DNA from 2 places in the Rhizobium centroccidentale genome. Region 1 is predicted to be linked to the other one. Evidence: predicted binding sites of a transcription regulator. Region 1 holds the regulator's gene; the other holds the start of a gene.
What was found. Region 1 encodes PhoB, which activates phosphate uptake and scavenging genes when phosphate is short. Its sites were predicted from a motif close to TGTCATNNANCTGTCAT; they were not measured.
Positions count from the first base shown of each region.

Region 2: the regulator PhoB is predicted to act here: its motif matches at 1,999-2,015, upstream of PH562_RS22595 (DUF1045 domain-containing protein).

Region 1 covers NZ_JAQJCG010000016.1:98,667-102,194, forward strand. Annotated here, with positions in the region: gene PH562_RS20620 (aspartate aminotransferase family protein) at 1-660, opposite strand, end outside; gene PH562_RS20625 (GcrA family cell cycle regulator) at 1,085-1,612, shown strand; gene phoB (phosphate regulon transcriptional regulator PhoB) at 1,805-2,488, opposite strand; gene phoU (phosphate signaling complex protein PhoU) at 2,520-3,233, opposite strand; gene pstB (phosphate ABC transporter ATP-binding protein PstB) at 3,285-3,528, opposite strand, start outside.
Region 2 covers NZ_JAQJCG010000019.1:45,298-48,825, forward strand. Annotated here, with positions in the region: gene phnN (phosphonate metabolism protein/1,5-bisphosphokinase (PRPP-forming) PhnN) at 1-13, opposite strand, end outside; gene PH562_RS22590 (alpha-D-ribose 1-methylphosphonate 5-triphosphate diphosphatase) at 10-1,149, opposite strand; gene PH562_RS22595 (DUF1045 domain-containing protein) at 1,165-1,851, opposite strand; gene phnE (phosphonate ABC transporter, permease protein PhnE) at 2,041-3,387, opposite strand; gene phnE (phosphonate ABC transporter, permease protein PhnE) at 3,396-3,528, opposite strand, start outside.

The DNA.
Region 1 (3,528 bases):
ACACTGTACTTCGTCGAGGATCAGCAGCAGGCCGTGCTCGTCGCAGATCTCACGCAGCCCGCGCAGGAATTCGTTGGTGGCGGGGCGGATGCCGCCCTCGCCCTGAACCGGCTCGATCAGGATCGCAGCCGTCGCGTCGGTGATGGCAGCACGCACGGCATCGAGATCACCGAACTCCACCTGATCGAAACCCGGTGCTTTAGGCCCAAAGCCCTCGATATACTTCTCCTGGCCACCGGCGGCGATCGTTGCGATGGTGCGGCCGTGGAAGGCGCCCTCGAAGGTGATGATGTGGAACTTCTCGGGATGCCCCTTGGCGAACTGATAGCGCCGCGCAGTCTTGATGGCGCACTCCAGCGCCTCCGCGCCCGAATTGGTGAAGAACACCTTGTCGGCGAAGGTCACTTCCGTCAGCCGCTTCGACAGCTTCTCCTGACCGGGCACCTCATAGAGGTTGGACAGGTGCCAGACCTTGTCGGCCTGGGCCTTCAATTCGGCAACGAGGTGCGGATGGGCGTGACCGAGCGAGTTGACCGCGACGCCGGCTGCGAAATCGAGGTAGCGTTCGCCATTTTCGGTGACCAGCCAGACGCCCTCGCCTCGCTCGAACCGTAGCGGAGCGCGCATGTAGGTGTCATAAAGCGGCGTGGTCTCGGCCATGGCCATATCTCCTGATCACAACTCTAAGGACCGATCGCTTCCATTTGATGAAACGGGTCCGAAAAAATCAAAAATGCCGCCTTGCGGCGGCCTGGGCACTATTGATGTTTTGCACCGCGATGTCAACAAAACTGGCGTTTTAGCAGGTGCGAGATAACGCTTGCGGGCAAAAGAGATAGGTTCGGCGGCGCCTATTGCAGAAATGCCACGCCTGGGCAGCAAGTTGGGGAAAACCTCGAAATCGATTCCTCAAGATTCTCGCGACTCTTGTCACGGAGTCAGCCTCACACTAGGTTAAAAAGCAATTGCTAGACTGCATGCGGCGGAACTAGTCACCACAATTTTAGAGCGTTTCGCGCCTCGTTCCCATGCGAGGCAATGGTGAGGGATTCTGCCATCGGAAACGCGACAGCGGAGACAGGGCATGAATTGGACAGACGAACGCGTCGAGAAGCTGAAAAAGCTATGGTCCGAAGGGTTGAGCGCCAGCCAGATCGCTGCGCAGCTCGGTGGCGTGAGCCGTAATGCCGTCATCGGCAAGGTGCACCGCCTGAACCTTCCCGGCCGAGCGAAGGCGGGCGGCACGGCAACCGCAGCGCGCACGCCGAAGCGCAGCGCAGCTGCACCCCGCGCCGCGACCTACGGATCGCGCGTTGCTACCCGCACGGTCGTCGCCCGCCAGCAGGGCGCAACCATGCTGAAGGAAGAGATCGAGATCGATTCCGTCAATGAAATCCAGTATCGGCCGGCATCGAACGTCGTCGTTCCGATCTCCCGCCGCCTCGGCCTGACGGAATTGACTGAGCGCACCTGCAAGTGGCCGGTCGGCGACCCGCTGAAGGACGACTTCCACTTCTGCGGCAATGACAGCCCGGATTCCTCGCCCTACTGCACCTATCATCAGCGCATGGCATACCAGCCGGTGCATGACCGCCGTCGTAACAACGGCTGAAAGTCACAGCAAGACAATGAGAAACGGGCCCTCGAGGCCCGTTTTTCTATTTCCGCCGCTATTTAAAGCACGTCACGATCTTTCAGATTCGCTTCCTATGCTTTAGGTTTTCCGTCTGGCGCATGTCGTTCTCGCAAAACCGCTACGCACTTTTGCGCGACATGCTTTAGTGATACCCGAGCGGCAAGCCGCTCAGGCTTCCATGGAATAGCCCGCGCCGCGAACGGTGCGGATGACATCCTGCATATTGGAGAAATTGAGCGCCTTGCGCAGGCGGCCGACATGGACGTCGACCGTGCGTTCGTCGACGTAGATATCGTGACCCCATACACCGTCGAGCAGCTGCGAACGCGAGAAGACGCGGCCCGGCGAGGACATCAGGAACTCCAGTAGGCGGAATTCCGTCGGCCCCAGTCGCACTTCGCGGCTCTTTCGATGGACGCGATGGGTTTCGCGATCCAGCTCGATATCGCCGCAGCGCAGCACCGTGGAGAGAACCTCCGGGCGGGCACGCCGCAGCATCGCCTTGACACGGGCCATCAGCTCCGGCGTCGAGAACGGCTTGACGACATAATCGTCCGCGCCGGTCGAAAGCCCGCGCACGCGCTCGCTTTCCTCGCCGCGGGCCGTCAGCATGATAATGGGCAGGCGCTCCGTCTCCGGCCGCATACGCAGCCGGCGGCAGAGCTCGATGCCCGATACGCCGGGGAGCATCCAGTCGAGGATCAGGAGATCGGGGATGCGCTCCTGGAGACGCAGCTCGGCCTCATCGCCTCTGAGGATCGTATCGACCTCGAAGCCTTCGGCCTCAAGATTGTAGCGCAGCAGAACGCTAAGCGCTTCCTCGTCTTCTACAACAGCAACTCTCGGAACCATGCGCCTATGGTCTCCTTTCTTCTCTTCCAGATTATTCCGTCACTGCGCCGACGGTATTGGCGGTATCATCCTTCGGGCGCTCGCCTTCCGGCTGCGCGCCCGTCGCCATGTAATAGATCGTCTCGGCGATGTTGGTGGCATGGTCGCCGATGCGCTCGATGTTCTTGGCGCAGAAAAGAAGATGCGTGCAGGTGGTGATGTTGCGCGGATCTTCCATCATGTAGGTCAGCATCTCGCGAAAGAGCGAGGTGTACATGGCGTCGATTTCTTCGTCGCGTTCGCGGATCGACACGGCCTTGTCGGGCGAGCGGGTCGCGTAGACATCCAGAACTTCCTTGAGCTGGCTCAGCGCCAGTTCGGAGAGATGCTCGATGCCGCGGGCGAGACGGCGCGGGACACCGGTGCCCTGCACGGCGATGACGCGCTTTGCGGTGTTCTTGCCGAGATCGCCGACGCGCTCCAGATCGGAGGCGATGCGGATCGAGCCCATGATTTCGCGCAGGTCGGCCGCCATCGGCTGACGGCGGGCGATGGTGACGATCGCCTTGTCGCCGACTTCGCGCTCGGCATGGTCAAGAACAACGTCGTCGGAGATGACCTTCTGGGCCAGGGCAGCGTCGCTGTTGACCAGCGCGCGTACGCTGTCGCTAACCATCTGCTCTGCCAGGCCGCCCATTTCAGCAATGCGGCGCGTCAGGAACTTCAGGTCTTCGTCATAGGCAGAGAGAATGTGAGTGGAGACCATTTTTCTATCCTCAAGGTGAACTGTGTGAAATGAGCCGCGCGCCTGACATCATCAACCAAAACGGCCCATGATGTAATCCTGCGTGCGGAAATCGTCGGGATTGGTGAACATCTTATCGGTGTCGTTCTCCTCGACCAGGTGGCCGAGATGGAACATTGCGGTACGCTGCGAGACGCGGGCTGCCTGCTGCATGGAATGCGTCACGATGACGATGGTGAAATTCTCCCGAAGCTCGTGGATGAGATCCTCGACCTTGGCGGTTGCGATCGGATCGAGCGCCGAGCACGGCTCGTCC
Region 2 (3,528 bases), on a different contig from region 1:
CGTCCGCGCTCATGCGACCCGCCGTCCTTCTCGCCAGACGGAGCGCGTGACCGGCACGCCATGGTCGCGACGAACGCGCACCAGATCGGCCCGCAAGCCCTCTGCGATGCGGCCGCGGTCGTTGAGGCTGACGGTCCTTGCCGGCGTCGCAGTCACCATGGCGATCGCCTGAGGCAGCGAAATACCCTCGACTTCATCCGCGAGGATGAAGGGCGCATGCAGCAGGCTGAGCGGTACGTAATCGGAGGACAGCACGTCGAGGACGCCAAGCTCAGCGAGATCGCGAGCGGCGATATTGCCCGAATGCGACTTGCCGCGCACGATGTTCGGCGCGCCCATCAGCACGCTCATGCCGGCGCCGTGGGAAGCCTTGGCGGCATCGATGCTGGTCGGGAATTCGGCGAGGCGAACGCCGTAGTTGATGGCTTCGTCGACATGGGCGAGCGTCGCATCGTCATGGCTGGCAACGGTGATGCCACGTTCGGCGCAGACCTTGGAGATCGCGTCGCGATGCGGCGTGGCATATTTGGCCGATTCCTCCTGACGCTTGGCGACGAACTTGGCAAAGGCTTCATCGCTGAGCCCGCGCTTCTTCTGATAGTAGAAGATATATTGATCCATGGTCTGGAACTGGCGCTGGCCCGGCGCGTGGTCCATCAGCGAGACCAGGCGGACGTAAGGGTCCTTCTCGAAATCCTGGAAGTGGTCGAGCACGTTGTCAGAAGAAACTTCGCAGCGCAGATGGATCAGGTGATCGGCGCGCAGGCGATCTTCGCTTTGGGCGGCTTGGATGGCGTCTGCCATGTCGCGCATCTCGCCCTTTTCGAAACCGCCGTCTTCGTCCGAGCCCATGCGCAGGCAGTCGAATACGGTGGTGATGCCCGAGGTGACAATCTGGGCATCATGCGCCTGGATGGCCGCCGTCTTGTTCCAGCGGACGCCCGGACGCGGGGAATAATGTGCTTCCAGATGGTCGGTATGCAGCTCGACCAGACCGGGGATCAGATAATCGCCCTCGAAATCTTCGCCGATATCGGACTTGCCTTCGGAGATGGCGGCAATGCGACCGTCGCGGATCAGCACGGAGCCCTCGACGATCTTGTCTTCGAGGACGATGCGGGCGTTGGAAAGGGCGGTTTCTTTGGTCATATCGGCTCTTTCATATTAGGCGCCGGCAAGCGGCAGCCAGGAACGGACGGTAAAGGGAGCGCCACGCTGTTCTTCGATAAAGACGGCGAGGCCGGAAACGTCGAGCGGTTTGCCGTTATGGTCGGCGAAGCGCTCGCGCAGAACGTCGTGCATCTCGGCCTGGCGCTCGGCCGGAACGCGCCCAGTCAGCGTCATGTGGAAACGGAACTCGTGATTGACGTAAGGATAGCCCCAGCGCAACAAATTGGCGCGCTGCGGCTCGGTGAGACCCTCCGGCTTACGCCGGGCAATGTCATGCTCCGAAAGCGGTGCGCGGAACGGCTCGAAGGTTTTCACCACACGGGAGGCAAAATCCTGCAGCGGCTGATGGAGCGAGCCGGGAACGAGCGCGAAGAAATGGCCGAGCTGGCCAAGCACCAGTTCCGGAATGGTGAAAGCATTGGTCTGCGAGGCGAATTCGGCAGCGACTTCGAGGAGATCGCGCTCGGTCACCGAGGAGGCAAGCTCGAACGGCGCCTTCAGCGTGGCATGAAAGCCATAGCGGCGAGGATCGGCCGTCAGCTCGGCATGGCCTTCCGGCAATGGACCCATTGCCTTGTCGGAAAAGATCTCATTCGAAAATGCATCGCGGCCAAGCCAGCGGGCGGCGAGAGATGTCAACGGATCATCTTTGGGCGGCGTGAAATAAAGAGCATAGCGCAAGGCTGCATTCCTTGGAAAAATCGGCTGCGCGAGACACTGTTGGGTGATTTGCTTCAAATCGCAAGAGCAGCAAGGCAGCAACGTTCCGAATCCGGCTAAAGCCAGCCTGACCACTGCGGTCTTGCCGGCCTGCGCTACCGGATTCCCGTGACAGAATGATGATGCGGAACGATTTTTTTCCCGTTCTTTTTATTTCGTTCTCGCGCCCATCAGCCGCGAGCGCAGGGCGTTGGATGCTGCGTCGAACAGGAAGACAACGATGAGGATCAACAGCACCATATAGGCGACGTTTTCCCAGTTGGAATTGGTGCGCATCGCTTCCCAAAGTTTGAGGCCGATGCCGCCCGCGCCGACGGCGCCGATGATGGTCGCGCCGCGCACGTTGGATTCCCACTGGTAGAGCGTCTGGCTGACGATGACGGGCACGATCTGTGGCATGATGCCGTAGCGATGCACGAGAACGGTCGGCGAACCGGTGGATTTCACGCCCTCGCGCGGCTTGTTGTCGATGTTCTCGAGGCCCTCGGAATAGAGCTTGCCAAGCGTGCCCGTCTCGGTGAGGAAGATCGCGCCGCTGCCCGCGAGCGGGCCGGGGCCGAAGGCGCGGGTCAGGAACAGCGCCCAGATCAGCATGTCCACCGAGCGCAGGAAATCGAAGAAGCGCTTAAGGATCTGGTTGACGAGGCGGCTCGGCGTGATGTTGCGAGCCGCAAGGAAAGCGAGCGGGAAGGCCGCGAGCGAGCCCAGCAGCGTGCCAAGGAAGGCCATGACGATGGTCTGGAACAGCTTGGTCCAGACGTCGCCATGCTGCCATGCGCCATTGTTCCAGATATTGTCGAAGGCCAGCGAGAGATTGGACTGAGCAGGATCGAGCCGCGGCCCTGAAACGATCAGGCTGATGACTTCGCTCGCCGGCTTGTCGAAGAAGGGCGAATGCGTATCGAAGACGAAGTTGGCCCAGCCGATGAACCGCTTGCGGATCTTCACGCGGTCGGTGGAAATGCTGGCATCGCCTGCAAAGCCGAGATTGACGAGAATATTGTCGTCATAGACCGTCATCCAACTGGGAACGGGTTCGGAGCCGACGATTTTCGGCACATTGCCGGCAATATCGATCGGAATTGTGATGCCATGCGCCGTCACGATGGCCTGCGTCTTGGTGACGGTTACCGTGCGGCTCGTGCCGCTGACTGAAACGGTCATGCTGCCATCGGAGTTGGTCTTCACCCAGTCCGGGTTCGGATTATCGCCCAGGGGTGAAAAGCGCGGATATTTGATGCTGATCTTGTCTCCAGAGATGCGGAATTCCGGCTGCACGTCATAGCTCACCCATTCGCTGAGGTAGATGCCGACGCGTTCCCAATGCGCTTCCGAAATGACCTTCGGCAGGTCGAAGAACCACACGGCATAGATGCCGTAGAGGATGACGCCGATGAAGATCATCAGCGCGCCGAAGCGCTGGCGGAAGGACCGGTGAAGCACTTCCGGGTAACGCGCTTCGATTTCCTGCATGCGGCCGGCGTCGATGACGGACATGGTCAACCTCAATGCTGCAAAAGGAAGGCATGCTCGCCGACGAGGCGGCGGCGGAGCCATGCGGAAAACTGATCGACGGCGATGATCGTCAGGAAGAGAAGCAGCACCAGCGCCAATGTCTTGGCGCCAAAGCCGCGCGAA